DNA from 3 places in the Limnohabitans sp. INBF003 genome. Region 2 is predicted to be linked to each of the others. Evidence: predicted binding sites of a transcription regulator. Region 2 holds the regulator's gene; each other region holds the start of a gene.
The links. The regulator FNR, encoded in region 2, switches genes on or off when oxygen is low (the NO sensors DNR and NnrR bind a similar motif). The targets are predictions, from matches to a motif close to TTGATNNNNATCAA.

Region 1: the regulator FNR is predicted to act here: its motif matches at 2,344-2,357, upstream of ACZ5VE_RS03685 (hemerythrin domain-containing protein).
Region 3: the regulator FNR is predicted to act here: its motif matches at 2,599-2,612, upstream of ACZ5VE_RS14745 (universal stress protein).

Annotation. Positions count from the first base shown of each region.
Region 1 is NZ_AP029222.1:772,777-777,712, forward strand. It holds gene ACZ5VE_RS03675 (LLM class flavin-dependent oxidoreductase) at 1-770, shown strand, start outside; gene ACZ5VE_RS03680 (methionine synthase) at 795-1,814, shown strand; gene ACZ5VE_RS03685 (hemerythrin domain-containing protein) at 1,839-2,279, opposite strand; gene ACZ5VE_RS03690 (2OG-Fe dioxygenase family protein) at 2,456-3,220, shown strand; gene ACZ5VE_RS03695 (YajQ family cyclic di-GMP-binding protein) at 3,252-3,737, opposite strand; gene murB (UDP-N-acetylmuramate dehydrogenase) at 3,778-4,839, shown strand.
Region 2 is NZ_AP029222.1:1,543,740-1,548,675, forward strand. It holds gene ccoO (cytochrome-c oxidase, cbb3-type subunit II) at 1-50, shown strand, start outside; gene ACZ5VE_RS07050 (cbb3-type cytochrome oxidase subunit 3) at 63-203, shown strand; gene ccoP (cytochrome-c oxidase, cbb3-type subunit III) at 240-1,157, shown strand; gene ccoG (cytochrome c oxidase accessory protein CcoG) at 1,231-2,697, shown strand; gene ACZ5VE_RS07065 (nitrogen fixation protein FixH) at 2,743-2,997, shown strand; gene ACZ5VE_RS07070 (hypothetical protein) at 3,018-3,311, shown strand; gene fnr (fumarate/nitrate reduction transcriptional regulator Fnr) at 3,325-4,050, opposite strand; gene hemN (oxygen-independent coproporphyrinogen III oxidase) at 4,258-4,936, shown strand, end outside.
Region 3 is NZ_AP029222.1:3,149,241-3,154,176, reverse strand. It holds gene ACZ5VE_RS14755 (alkaline phosphatase D family protein) at 1-1,353, shown strand, start outside; gene ACZ5VE_RS14750 (TetR/AcrR family transcriptional regulator) at 1,423-2,046, shown strand; gene ACZ5VE_RS14745 (universal stress protein) at 2,116-2,538, opposite strand; gene ACZ5VE_RS14740 (metallophosphoesterase) at 2,652-3,530, opposite strand; gene ACZ5VE_RS14735 (LysR family transcriptional regulator) at 3,527-4,504, opposite strand; gene ACZ5VE_RS14730 (hypothetical protein) at 4,651-4,936, shown strand, end outside.

The DNA.
Region 1 (4,936 bases), 770 kb from region 2:
CGGCGCTCAAGGTGGCTGAACAGTTTCGCGTGCTGGATGCGCTGGCACCCGGGCGCATCGACCTGGGTGTGGGCCGCGCGCCCGGCAGCGACGGGCGCACCGCGCAGCTGCTCAACCCGGACCGCAATGCCTCAGAGCGGTTCCCGCAGCAGGTGATGGAATTGCAAGCCTGGGTGAACGGGCAGAACCTGCCACCCAGCCACCCCGGGCACAACGTCTACGCCTACCCGCAGTCGGGCACCGCGCCCACGGTGTGGATGCTGGGCAGCTCGGACTACGGCGCCCAGCTGGCGGCGCACTTGGGGCTGCCGTATGCCTTTGCCTATTTCATCACCGACGGGCAGGGCGCTGACGAAGCGTTGCAGATTTACCGCGAAACCTTCCGCCCCAGCGCGGGCCTTTCCAAACCCTCCGCCGCTTTGTGCGTCTGGGCTTTGGCCGCCGACACCGACGAAGAGGCCCTGCGCCTGTTTGAAAGCCGCGCCCGCTGGAAGATGGACCGCAACCTGGGCCGCATTGGTGCGCTCTTGCCGCCCGAAGACGCGGCGCGCGATTACAGCCCGGCCGAGCAGTTCGCACTCGAGCGCCTGCGCGAGTCGGCCTTGATCGGTTCTGCCGCCACGGTGGGCCGAAAGCTGCGCCAATTGGCGGCGCGGCTGGAGGTCGATGAACTGGTGGTCATCACCTGGACGCATGACCCTGCAGCCCAAATGCGTTCTTACGAGCTGCTCGCCCAAGAATTTGCATTGACGGCAAACTTAGCGCTTTGATTTTTAACCCCAAGGATTTTTGACATGTTCACCACCGCGATCGCTGGCAGCTTGCCCAAACCCGCCTGGCTGGCCGAGACCGAAAAACTCTGGCCTCAGTGGACCACCCAAGGCCCCGAGCTTCAGCAAGCCAAGGCCGACGCCACGCTGTTGTGGATCAAGGCGCAGGAAGACGCTGGGCTGGATGTGATCGGCGACGGCGAGCAGGCGCGTCAGCACTTTGTGCACGGCTTTGTCGAGCAGGTCGAGGGCATCGACTTTGTGAACAAAGTCACCATGGGCATCCGCAACAACCGCTACGACGCGCAGGTGCCGCAAGTCATCGCACCGCTGCGCCTGAAAGGCCGTGTGCACGCCTTCGAGGCCCAGCTGGCCCGCGCCCACACCAAAAAGAAACTCAAATTCACCTTGCCCGGCCCGATGACGATCGTGGACACCGTGGCCGACCGCTTTTATGGCGACAAGGTCAAGATGGCCATGGCCTTTGCCGAGCTGCTTAACCAGGAAGCGCTGGCGTTGCAAGCTGACGGCGTGGACATCATCCAGTTCGACGAACCGGCCTTCAACGTTTACATGGACGAGGCTGCCGATTGGGGCGTCAAGGCGCTGGAGGTGGCTGCGCGCGGCCTGACCTGCACCACGGCGGTCCACATTTGCTATGGCTACGGCATTGAGGCCAACAACAAATGGAAAGAGACCCTGGGCCACGAGTGGCGCCAGTACGAAAAAGTGTTCCCGGCTTTGGCCAAGAGCAGCATCCAGCAAGTGAGCCTGGAGTGCATGCACTCGCATGTGCCGATGGAGATGATGAAGTTGCTGGAAGGCAAGGACGTGATGGTCGGCGTGATCGACGTGGCCAACCCGGCCATCGAAACGCCCGAAGAAATCGCTGACACCATTGGCCGCGCCTTGCAGTTCGTGCCCAAGAACCGCCTGATCGCCTGCACCAACTGCGGCCTTGCCCCCATGAGCCGTGCTGTGGCCGAGGCCAAACTCAAAGCCCTGGCCGAAGGGGCCAAGCTGGCCAGCCAGCGCTACGCCTGAGCTGAGACTTGGCTTATGCCTGACTTATGTATGAAGGGCCACGTCGTCGGGCAGGCTGAGCACGCCCGTGGCCGGGTCATAACCTGTTTTGCGCAAGTGCAGGGCCAGCGCGGCATCCATTGACTGGGCGTGGTTGGCAAACCACTGCCCCAGTTCATCGGCCATCTTCCGGATCAACGCCAAGTCACCCGATTCACCTGCGTTCAAACCCTCGCGCATCACTTGCAGCACCACCTTGTGCTGTGTGGTGTGGATGTGCGTGGATGAAAACCGGGTGGCGAGCATCCACTGGTCTTCTCGTTCAAAGACCGTGGCGGTGTGCGCAACCAAATCGCGCCAAAGCCCCAAAACCGTCGCGTCCGTTGCTTCGTGCGCCAAGTCCAGCTTGTCGACGAACGTTCGGTGCGCATCGTCCATGCCGGGCAAGTCCAGCGACAGGGCCTCTGTCCATTGCAGTCGGGTCATTTTTTCCTTGGCAAGCCTGATGGCTGGGTTGGGAACAGCTTAAGTTCCTGAGGCCTTGTGGGGCTTGATCCACGTCAGCTACCGGCTCGAAACAGGGCCACCGGATAGGCCTGTGCGCCAACGGTTCCCACAGGGCGTTATGCTTGCGTTCTTTGCCTGATTTCTCGGACGTTTTCATGCCCCAACAAACGCTGCAGCCCCCTTTGACCGCCCCCGATCAGCTCAACGCCACCTTGGCAACCCAAGGGTTTGCGGTGCTCGGGGCGGCCAGTGTTTGCGCTTTGGCAGGTGTCCAGATCGAGGCCTTGCAAGCACTGGAGGCCAGCTGGAGCGATTTGCCGCCCGACCAATACCTCAAAGACGGTGGGCGCTACCGTCGTCGCCGCCACGCCAGTTTTGAGGTCACAGCCGACAAGACTGTGGGCATGCCGCACCGCGCGCATTGGCAGCCCGTGTCGTACAACGCCTTGCATGGCGGGATGCAGCGCTGGTTTGACCCCATGGCCGCCGAGGTGGTGCAACAAGCGGCCTGGCCAGCTCTACTGCAATGGCTGGCCCGTGTGGCCTCTGCCGCGCAGGGCGATCAGACCTGGTTCACCGAGGCACACCAGTTTCGTATCGACACCACCGACGGCATTGGCCGCCCCACACCCGAGGGCGCGCACCGTGATGGCGTGAACTGGGTGGCGGTGTTTTTGGTGGGCCGCCACGGCATCAAAGGCGGCGAAACCCGGGTGTTTGACATGGACAGCCCGCGTGGCCAGCGCTTCACATTGACTGAGCCTTGGTCATTGCTGCTGCTGGACGACAGCCGGGTGATTCACGAAACCACGCCCATTCAGCCCGAGCAAGAAGGCGGTTGGCGCGACACCTTGGTCATCACCTTGCGTGCAGGCAGTTTTCTGGACGACCCGGAGCCGGGTCAGCTAACCCCGCCCTGAGCCGCCTAGGGGCGGATGGGGGCGGTTGGGGTCAGTCGCGGAAGTTGTCGAACGACAGCGGCAGCTCGGTCATGTCCTTGCGCAGCAGGGCCATGGCGGCCTGCAGGTCATCGCGCTTGGTGCCGGTCACGCGCACCGCATCGCCCTGGATGGACGCCTGCACCTTGATCTTGCTGTCTTTGATCAGGCGGGTGATCTTCTTGGCGTCTTCGGTCTCAATGCCGTTTTTCACCTTGATGACCTGTTTGACCTTGTCGCCGCCGATTTTCTCGACTTTGCCAATGTCCAGAAAGCGCACATCCACGTTGCGCTTGGTCAGCTTGTTGCGCAAGATGTCTTCGACTTGGGTGAGCTGAAACTCGGCATCGCCGAACATCGTGATCTCTTTGTCCTTGAGTTCGATGTTGGCAGACGTGCCTTTGAAGTCAAAGCGGGTGCCGATTTCTTTGGCAGAAGTGTCAACGGCGTTGCGCACTTCGACCATATTGGGTTCGCAAACGGTATCAAACGAGGGCATAGCAGAAAAAATCCGAGGTTGAGAATGCGACAATTCTCCCATGAACCTGGAGAAAAATGTCCCCCTGCAGCCGTACAACACGTTCGGCATCGCCGCCAAGGCCCAGGCTTTGGTGCGGGTACGCTCCGAAGCCGACCTGTTGGCCGTGCTGGCCGACCCCCAACTGGCCACCTTGCCCCGCCAAGTGCTGGGCGGCGGCAGCAACATTGTTTTGACGGGCGACGTCAAGGCGCTGGTGCTCAAGGTCGAGGTGCCCGGCTTGCGCCTCGCATCCGAGACCGACAAACACTGGATCGTTGAAGCCGGCGCTGGCGTGGATTGGCACGACCTGGTGGCCTGGTCACTCGACCACGGCTACCCGGGCCTCGAAAACATGGCCCTGATCCCTGGCACCGTGGGCGCATCGCCCGTGCAAAACATTGGGGCCTATGGGGTGGAGCTGCAAGACCGCTTTGACTCGCTCGACGCCATGGACATGTTCACGGGCGAGCTGTTCAGCCTGAATGCGGCGCAGTGCGGCTTCAGCTACCGCGACTCGGTGTTCAAACACGCCTCAGTTGGCTCTGGCGGCCCGGATGGCCTGGGCCTGGCGGGCCGAGCCGTCATCCTGCGCGTGCGCTTTGCGTTGGCCAAACGCTGGAAACCCGAGCTGGGTTATCTGGACTTGGAGCGCAAGATGGCCGAAACTGGCATCCACAACCCCGATGCCCGCCAGATTTTTGACTGGGTGGTGGCGATCCGCCGCGCCAAGCTGCCCGACCCGCAGGTCATCGGCAACGCGGGCAGCTTCTTCAAGAACCCCACCGTCACCCCCGAGCAATGCGCCGACATCATCGCCCGCGACCCGAAAGTGGTGCACTACCCCATGCCCGACGGCACCATCAAGCTGGCAGCGGGTTGGCTGATCGACGCCTGCGGCTGGAAAGGCAAGACCGTGGGTCACGCCGGGGTCTATGAAAAACAGGCGTTGGTGCTGGTCAATCGGGGTGGGCGCGAGAACCCTTGCACCGGGGGCGAGGTGATGACGCTGGCCAAGGCGATCCAGACCAGTGTGTATGAGCGGTTCGGGATTCGGCTGGAGCCGGAGCCTGTCGTCATTTGATGCTTTTCGTGGTGGTTTGCCGCGTCGGGTTTGGGCCTGAGCGGTCGGCCTCATAACTCGCTTCGCTCGCCAAATCGGCCGATCCGCTCAGGCCCCA
Region 2 (4,936 bases):
TGGACGCCGTGATTGCCTACCTGCAAGGCATGGGCATTCACCGCAAATAAACGGAGCAAGCCATGGACATCAATACCCTGCGCGCCATCGTGACCGTGCTCACCTTTGCCATCTTCCTGGGCATCATCTGGTGGGCCATGTCAGCTCGCAACCAAGCCAATTTCGATGAAGCGGCCAAGCTGCCGTTTCGTCAGGATGACTGAATTGTCCTCAGCACATCACAAATCAAAGGAATCGAAATGAGTGACTTCATCAGCAATTTCTGGCACTTGTATGTGGCCGGCATCACGCTGGTCAGCATCATTGCCTGCCTGATCCTGCTTTGGTTCAGCGGCAAAGCCAAGGCCATGACGGCCAATGACAACACCACCGGCCACGTCTGGGACGGTGACCTGCGTGAAATGAACAACCCGCTGCCGCGCTGGTGGGTGGGCTTGTTCATCATCACCATCGTGTTCGCCTTCGTTTACTTGGCCATGTACCCCGGTGTGGGCAATCTGGCGGGCAAGTTTGGCTGGACATCGGCCGGTCAGTACGACGCCGAGGTGGCCAAAGCCAATGCCGAAGTGGCCCCTTTGTACGCCAAGTTCTCGGGCATGCCGCCTGAAGAAGTGTCCAAAGACCCGCAGGCCATGGCCATTGGTGACCGTTTGTTCATGAACAACTGCGCCCAGTGCCACGGCTCGGATGCCCGTGGCAGCAAGGGTTTCCCCAACCTGACCGACGGCGACTGGCTGCATGGCGGCACGCCCGACAAGATCAAGGAAACCTTGGTCCAAGGCCGCATTGGCCAAATGCCCCCCATGGCTGCTGCCGTGGGTTCGCCCGAAGATGTGCGCAATGTGGCCCACTATGTGCTGAGCCTGTCGGGCAGCCCGCATGACTCGCTGCGTGCCTCGCTGGGCAAGTCCAAGTTCGGTGCCTGCGCCGCCTGCCACGGCATGGACGGCAAAGGCAACCAGGCACTGGGTGCGCCCAACCTGACGGATGACATCTGGTTGCACGGCTGGGGCGAAAACGCCATCGTCAACATGATCAACAACGGCAAGGTCAACCAGATGCCTGCGCAAGCGGCCAAGCTGACCGAAGGCCAGATCCATGTGTTGGCCTCTTATGTCTGGGGCTTGTCCAACAAGACAGCTGCAGCCAGCAAATAAGGCATCGCCAACGTCAAGTCAGTGACATCAGGACACCCCGAGCGGGTGTCCTGTGCTTTTAAAGGTCTCCGTTTTGAACTCCCAGGAAAATCCGCCCCGCAAGATCGTGCCCATTGTCCCGGTGACAGATGCGCACGGTGCCGGGGATGAGGTGAAGATGGTGTCGCTGTACGAGGCGACGCAAAAGATTTACCCACGCAGCGTGCAGGGCATTTTTGCCAAGTGGCGCTGGTTCATGGTGGTGCTGACGCAGCTGGTCTTTTATGGCTTGCCCTGGCTCGAATGGGGCCAGCGTCAGGCCGTGCTGTTTGATTTGGGTGCGCGCCGTTTTTACATTTTTGGCCTGGTTCTTTACCCGCAAGACTTCATTTACCTGACCGCGATCCTCGTGATCTCGGCATTTTCACTGTTCCTCTTCACCGCCGTGGCCGGGCGTTTGTGGTGCGGTTATGCCTGCCCGCAGACGGTCTACAGCGAGATTTTCATGTGGTTCGAGCACAAGATCGAAGGCGATCGCAGTGCCCGCATGCGGCTGGACGGCGAGAAGATGTCGCTCGAAAAGCTGTTCAAGAAGGTCTACAAACACATTGTCTGGCTGGCCATCGCCATGTGGACCGGCTTCACGTTTGTGGGGTATTTCACCCCCATCAAAGAACTGGGCATGGAATTTTTCCTGGGCAACATGGGTTCCTGGGAAGTGTTCTGGGTGTTCTTTTATGCCTTTGCCACTTATGGCAATGCCGGGTTCATGCGTGAGCAGGTTTGCAAATACATGTGCCCTTATGCGCGCTTCCAGAGTGCCATGTTCGACAAGGACACCCTGATCGTCACCTACGACGCCGAGCGCGGCGAACCGCGGGGTGCGCGCTCCAAAAAAGCCGATCCTGTCGCTTTGGGCCTGGGCGCTTGCGTCGATTGCACCTTGTGCGTGCAGGTGTGCCCGACCGGCATCGACATCCGCAAGGGCCTGCAGTACGAATGCATTGGCTGCGGTGCCTGCGCCGATGTGTGCGACACCGTGATGGACAAGGTGGGGTATCCACGTGGCTTGGTCAAATATTCGACCGAACACGCGATGAAAAACGGCTGGACCCAACAGCAGACCCTGCGCCATGTGTTCCGCCCCCGCGTGATCCTGTACATCGGCATTTTGCTGGTGGTGGTGGCCGCACTGCTCACCAGCCTGAGCTTGCGCAAACCCTTCAAGGTGGATGTGGTGCGCGACCGCGCTTCGCTGGCACGCATCGTTGCCGGGGGACATATTGAAAACGTGTACCGCCTGCAAATCATGAACGCCGCCGAAACGCCACTTGATTTCCATCTGACCGTCAAAGGTCTTCCCAATTTGACGCTGACAACAGACAGCCATGTCCGTGTCGCGCCTACTGAGGCGCTTTGGGTGTCTGTTCGTTTGCAGCTGCCTTACGAGGCCGCCCCAGCAGGCTCACATCCCATTGAGTTCATGATCCAGTCAGTTCAAGAAGGTGGCCAGGTGCTGTCTGAATTGCAGGAAAAATCTGTCTTCCTGGTGCCTCGCTGATATTTTTACAAAGGCTTAAGCATGTCAAACACCTCAAATTCCTCATTGGATAAGCGTCCTTGGTGGTCGTACGGCCATGTCTGGCTGGTGATCTCCGGGCCATTGATTGTGGTGCTGGCATCCTTCACCACCTTTTACCTGGCAGCTCACGGACAAGACCCCGTCTTGACCCAATCCAACGCCGAGACGCACAGCAGCGCCACAACGGATGACCGTGCCAGCCTGGCACCAGCCATGCAAGCACGCAACCATGCGGCCACAGGCACACTGCCCACGACCGACTCAAAGAACAAACCCTGAACAGGGCACAGGAGACCAGCATGTTGGCAAAACGAATGATGTGGATTGCATGGCCCGCTTTTTTGGTGGCGGGCTTGCTGGAAATGCTGGTGTTCGGATTGGTCGACCCGCAGGATTTGCAATGGTTTGGCCACCCCTTGGTGCTCTCAAGGCAAGGGGTCTATACCGTGGCTTTTTTCGCTTTTTGGGCCTTGACCATGGTGTCCAGCGGACTGACCACGCTGTTGTCGATGTCGCCCTTTGAGGTCAACCGCTGCCCGGTGCCCAGCGATCAGCGCCCAAGCGATTGCGCCCGAACGGACGGCTGCTGCTGACCCGCTTTTCGCCTCAATGGCAGTGGTGATTCTGGTTGTTGACCAAACGCTGCAAGCCCTCTGTTTCCAGAATGCGGACGTGCCGTTGCTTGACTTCAACAATGCCGTCTTCCACGAACTTTGAAAACGTCCGGCTCACCGTTTCGAGTTTGAGACCCAGGTAACTGCCGATTTCTTCACGGGTCATGCGCAAGACCAATTCAGACTGCGAGAAGCCCCGTGCATGCAAGCGCTGCACCAGGTTCAACAAAAATGCGGCCAGGCGCTCCTCGGCCCGCATGCTGCCCAACAGCAGCATCACACCGTGTTCACGCACGATTTCCCGGCTCATGATCTTGTGCACATGGTGCTGCAAAGCCGTCACTTCACGCGAAATTTCTTCAATCCGGTCAAACGGCATCACGCAGACTTCGGCGTCTTCCAATGCCACGGCATCGCAAGTGTGCTGGTCATTCACGATGCCATCCAGACCAATGATTTCGCCCGCCATCTGAAAGCCCGTGACCTGATCGCGACCGTCTTCTGTGGCCAGACAGGTTTTGAAAAAGCCCGTCCGTATGGCGTACAGCGAGGAAAACTTTTCACCATTGGTAAACAAAGTGTCGCCGCGTTTGATCTTGCGGCGCACTGCCACCAGATCGTCCAGACGGTTTAGGTCGTGGTCGGTCAGGCCCATGGGCATGCACAACTCGCGCAGATTGCAGTTGGAACAGGCGACTTTGATGGCTTGGGGATTCATGGTCATCTCATGGTTGAGCAATGGATTTGCCTTGGATCAAGCCTTGAGCTTAAACCTAAAAAACGACATAAATTGCGGGTATACCCTGTCTATGTAAAAAATCACCAAAAACAAGTATTGCATTTGATGTGAGTCAATACCGATATGGCGGTAAGTAGGCAAAGTGCATGGCTTGTTATGAACACGTTCTCATTAAGGGGCAGCCACATGTCCGTCATCACACCCGAATTGCTGACACGTTTCGATGTGCCGGGGCCACGCTATACCTCTTACCCGACTGCGGATCGTTTTGTCGAAGCCTTCGGCGAGGCTGACTATGTGCAGGCCTTGACGCAACGCAAATCAGGCTTGGTGGGCAAGCAGTTGCCTTTGTCTTTGTATGTTCACATCCCGTTTTGCGAATCGCTTTGCTACTACTGTGCGTGCAACAAAATCATCACCAAACACAAAGAGCGCGCCGCCGACTATTTGCGCTATCTGACCAAAGAAGTCGAACTGCACACCCGGCATTTGGGGCAGGGTCAATCGGTCAGCCAATTGCACCTCGGTGGCGGTACGCCGACCTTCATGAGCGACGACGAATTGCGTCAACTCATGGCCATGCTGCGGGAAAATTTTGAATTTGTGCCGGGGGGCGAATATTCGGTCGAAGTGGACCCGCGCACGGTCGACGAAAACCGCTTGGCCGTTTTGGCCGAACTGGGTTTCAACCGGCTGAGCTTTGGCGTGCAGGACTTTGACGCCCATGTGCAAAAAGCGATTCACCGGATTCAGCCCGCCGAGCAGGTTTTCAAGCTGGTCGAGGCTTCGCGTCGTTTGGGCTTCGAGTCGGTCAATGTGGATTTGATTTATGGCCTGCCACTGCAAACCCCTGAATCGTTTGACC
Region 3 (4,936 bases), 1.6 Mb from region 2:
CTCAAAGCGCAAAGCATTTCCGTGGTGTGCGAGGTCTTTGCCGATGCGGCCTTGCGCCAAACGGTGCGCCAGTGGCGCGTGCAGACCGATGCGGCCCGCGCCCACAGCGTGCATGTGGTGGCCAGCGGTTTGCAAGCGGGGCGGCCTTATTGGTACCGCTTTGTGTGTGGCAACGCCACCAGCCCGGTGGGCCGTGCCCGCACCAGCCCGGGCACGAACGATGTGGTGGACCGCTTGCGCATGGCCCTGGCGTCTTGCCAGCATTACGAACAGGGCTACTTTGCGGCCCACCGCGAGATGGCCCAGCGCGATCTGGACTTGGTGTTGTTTGTGGGCGACTACATCTACGAAAGCTCCAACCCGCAATACATGTTGCGCAAGCACCTGGGCGGTGTGCCCACGCTGCTGGACGAATACCGTGACCGCCATGCACAGTACAAGACCGATGCCGATTTGCGTGCCTGCCACGCAGCGCACACTTGGTTGATGACCTGGGATGACCACGAAGTCGTCAACGATTACGCCAACGACCTGGACCGCAACTTCAGCGATCCACAGGTGTTTTTGCGACGCCGGGCAGCGGCCTATCAAGCGTATTTCGAGCACATGCCGGTGCGTTTGGGGCCCGATCCGGCCCAGCCCAGCCAGATGCGCATCCATGACCGTTTGGCGTGGGGGCAGTTGGCCGATGTGTGGACTCTGGACTGCCGCCAATACCGCGACCACCAGGCTTGCCCTGACCCGAACCGGGGTGGTGGCCGGGTGGTGGTGGGCTGCGACGCGCTGGCCGACCCGGCCCGCAGCATGCTGGGCGCAGCGCAAGAACAGTGGCTGGCTGAGGGGCTGACGCGCAGCACCCGGCCCTGGAAGCTGGTGGCCCAGTCCACCCAGATGAGTTCCAGCGGCATCAACACCCCGCTGGGCCGCAGTGCGTTCACCGACGGTTGGGACGGCTACCCGCAGGCGCGGGCCCGTTTGCTGAGCACCGTGGCCGATGCGAAGCTGCAAAACGTGGTCATGCTGGGGGGCGATGTGCACATGAATGTGGCGGCCCAGTTGCGTGTGCAGCCCAATGACGAGCGCTCGCCCGTGGTGGCCAGCGAAATCGTGACCACGTCCATCACGTCACGGGGCTTGGGTGAAAAGTTGCTCGCCCAAATCCGTGACAGCAACCCGGACATCGTGCACGCCCGCTCAGACGAGCGCGGCTACACCCTGCTGGAGGTGAGGCCCGAAGGCATCAGCGCTGAATTCAGGACCACGGCCAATCCGGCCCAGGCCGATGGCGTGTTCAGGGCGCAGGCCAAACTGGGCATCCGTTCCGGCGTGGCTGGGGTGCACAAAGACGGGTGAATTTTGAATCGGTTCGGCTTGGGCGCGACTCAGCGGTCTTTTTTTGATCTGCGGAGCTAGAATTCAGCCATGAACACCGACACCCAGAAACCGCCGAAGAAGTCTTTCAAGATCCAGATGTTGGCGGCGCGAGAGACGGCGATCATCCAGTCGGTGAACCGTTTTCTGGCCGAAAAAGGCTTTGACGCGATGACGGTGGACGAAGTGGCCGCCGAAGTGGGCATTGCCAAGGCCAGCCTGTACAAGCACTTCACCAGCAAAGAAGAACTCGCTTGTGCCGCGATGGTGGCCGCCATGCGCAAGGCGCAAGACTTCATCCAGTCCTTGCCAGCCGAACAGGCCCCCATCGACAAACTCAAGGCCGTGACGCGCTGGACCATGACCCTCAAGCTGCAGGGCCTGATGCCCTCCTTGCCCAGCCAGAACTCCAGCCTGCGCGCCACCTTGATGGCCAACAAGGACTACATGGATGGCCTGATGGAAGTCAGCGATGCCTTGGGCGGCTGGATCGAAGAAGCCCAGGCCCAAGGCAGGATCAACCCGACCTTGCCCGCTGTGGCGGTGCTCTACACCCTGTTTGCGCGCGCCTGCGACCCGGTGCTGGAGTTCCTCAAAATGGGCGAGCAGCACACCGATGAGCAAATCCTCGATCTGGTGATGAGCACCTGTTTCGACGGTCTGAGCGCCCGCTGACGCGGTCTGGAGTGGGAGCGAGCCCCCGCTCGCGAATGCTGGCTAAGGGCCGGGCTGATACCCCAATGCTCAGCGCACCAGCAGCACAGGCACTTTGCAGTGCGCCAGCACCTGGGTGGCCACCGAGCCCATGACCAAATTGCCCAATGTGCCGTGGCCGTGTGAACCCATCACCACCAAGTCAAATTTGCCGCTGTCGGCCGTCTTGGAGATGGTCTCGCCCGCGTGACCCACTTTGGACACGGTTTTGGCATCGATGCCATGGCGCAGCAAGAATTTGGTGACCGGGCCGAGTACTTTTTCTGACTCTTCGCGGTGGAAGGTCTCCACCGCTTCTTTGCCCACCACAGCGCGAGCGCGGGGCGGCAATTGAGGCTGCACCGTGAGCAGGGTGTAGCTGTTGTTGGCACTGAACAACTCGTCGTGAGTGGTCAGATAAGCCAGCATTTTTTTGGTGTAGTCGCTGCCGTCAACGGCCAACAAGATTTTCATGGTGTGCTCCTCAATGAGTTCAAACAAGTTTTGAATGTAATCAACTCTTGAATACCGTTTTTGACTCAGGTCATGAAATCGAGGGAATGAGCGCGGAAACTTCTTGGGCGATCTCAGTGTTGCAGGTGCAGTATCCGTTGGGCATTGAACAGAAGTTGTTCTCCTTTGTGCGCGTAACCCAGCGGGTTGGCCACCACGCGGCAGCCGTTGTGCGTGTAGTCCACCGGGCAATGCAGGTGGCCGTGCAGCCACAGTTGCGCGTGCGGTAGCAAGTGGTCGAGGGCATTGCAAAAACCGGCGGTGCCCGGTACCTGGCCATAGCGCGGGTCGGCGCTGCGCAGGCTGGGGGCAAAGTGCGTCACCACCACGGTGGGGCCGTTGTGCGGCGAGTGGAGCGCCTGGCTCAGCCATTCCTGGCACAGCAGACCCTGTTCGCGCACGGGCTCGGCGAGCCAGGGTTCACCTTGCCGGGTGGTGCCGGTTTTGCGCAGGTAGTAGTTGGCCGCCCGAAAAGCCTTGTCGCGTGCCTTGAGCTGGCGCGTGAACTGGCTGTTGGGGTGGTTGAAGTGCGCCGGAAATTTGGCCGATGTCGGGTCGGGCAGCGTTTGCCCGGCCAGCGGCCCCAGGGCGTCAAAGTCGGTCCACAAGGTGGTGCCGACAAAACGCACGCCTTGCAAAGTCAGGACTTCGCGCTCCAGCCAGGTGATGCCCAGCCGGGTGCAGGTCTCTTGCAGGCGCGTGTGGCCCTCGTCAAAGTCCAGGCCGTCGTACTCGTGGTTGCCGGGCACAAACAGCACGGGCGTGGGCCAGCCGTGCAGCGGCGAAAAACGCTTCAGGCCAAAGTCGGCATCGCCTGCGGCGGTGAGCGCCGAGTTCGCTTGGTAAGAGCCGATGTCGCCCGCCAGCACCAACAGGTCAGCACCCGGTGTGGGGCTGGGCACAAAGCCGGGGTTGGCTTCCAGGTGCAGGTCTGAGAGCAGCTGGATGTTCATGCCGCGCCCTCGTTGGCAAAGGCGGCTTGGGCCACTTGCAGCAACTGGCTACGCAGCCACTGGTGTGCACTGTCGTGTTGCGAGCGCCGATGCCACAAGGCTTCGACGTGCACCGGTGGCACATCCAGGGGCAAGTCGTGCAGCACCAACTGGTCTGTCATGCCCGTGGTGGGCACAAAGTGGCGCGGCAACACCGTGAGCAGGTCGGAGTTGACCACCACTTGGCCTGCGGTGAAGAACTGGTTCACCGTGAGCACAATGCGCCGTTGCCGCCCGATGGAGGCCAGCGCCTCATCGACAAAGCCGTAAGGACGTCCGGAAAAGCTCACCAGCAGGTGGCGGGCTGCGCAATAGGCGTCCAGGGTCATGGGCTGCTTGGCCAAGGGGTGGCCTTGCCGCATCACGCAGACGTATTCACCGGCGTACAGGCGTTGGTGCTCGAAAGACACGGCTTCGCCCGCTTGCGCGCGGCCCGTCAAGTCGGTCAACACCGCCGGAAAGTAGCCCAGCGCCATGGCGGCGGTGCCATCGCTCAGCAGATTGCGTGGGTCGCGGGTGGTCAGCGGCACCACGCGCAGAGAAACGCCGGGTGCTTCGGTTTGTAGTTGCCGGGCCAGTCCGCCCATCAACTCGGCAGCGGTGGCATCGGCCATGGCCAGCACAAAGGTGCTGGTGGCTTCATGGGGCACAAAAGGGCTGGGCACGATGGCTTCTTGCAGCTGGCGCAGTGCTTCGCGCACGCTGGGCCACAGGGCCAGTGCACGCGGCGTGGGCTCAATGCCGTGCCCATGGCGGCGCACCAGCTCATCGTCCAGGGCATCTCGCAAGCGGCGCAGGGCGTTGCTGACCGCAGGTTGGGTGAGCGACAGGTTGTGCGCGGCCCGGGTCAGGCTGCGCTCGGCCATGACTTCGTCAAAAACCCGAAGCAGGTTCAAGTCCAGCGTGCGAAAAGAGGCGGGGATGGCGGGATTCATGCTGACATTCCATGTATATCACCATTGTGAATGATAAACATCATGAATATAAAGTTGAATCTCATCAGTAAAAACCCTATGATCCAGACATGGTTTTGATGATTTGGATTGCCAAATTGAACAAAATCGAATCAAGGGAACACAAAATGAACACCGCTACCAAATCCATTCTGGGCCAAATGCCCCACACCGCTGCAGCAGCAGCCCCTGCCACGTCCATCAAAACTTTGGCCACACTCATGCTGGCCGCAGGTGTGGCGGCGCTGGTGGTCGTCACCGACCAAATGATCGACAGCTGGGCCGAAACGCACGTTGTGGCCGCTTGGCTGGCCTTGTGGGCCGTGGCCGCTGTGGCCATCGGCGTGCTGCGCGGCGTGACCCGCGTACTGGCCCAAAACCTGATGGGTGGCCTGGATGCCTGGTCTGCCCATG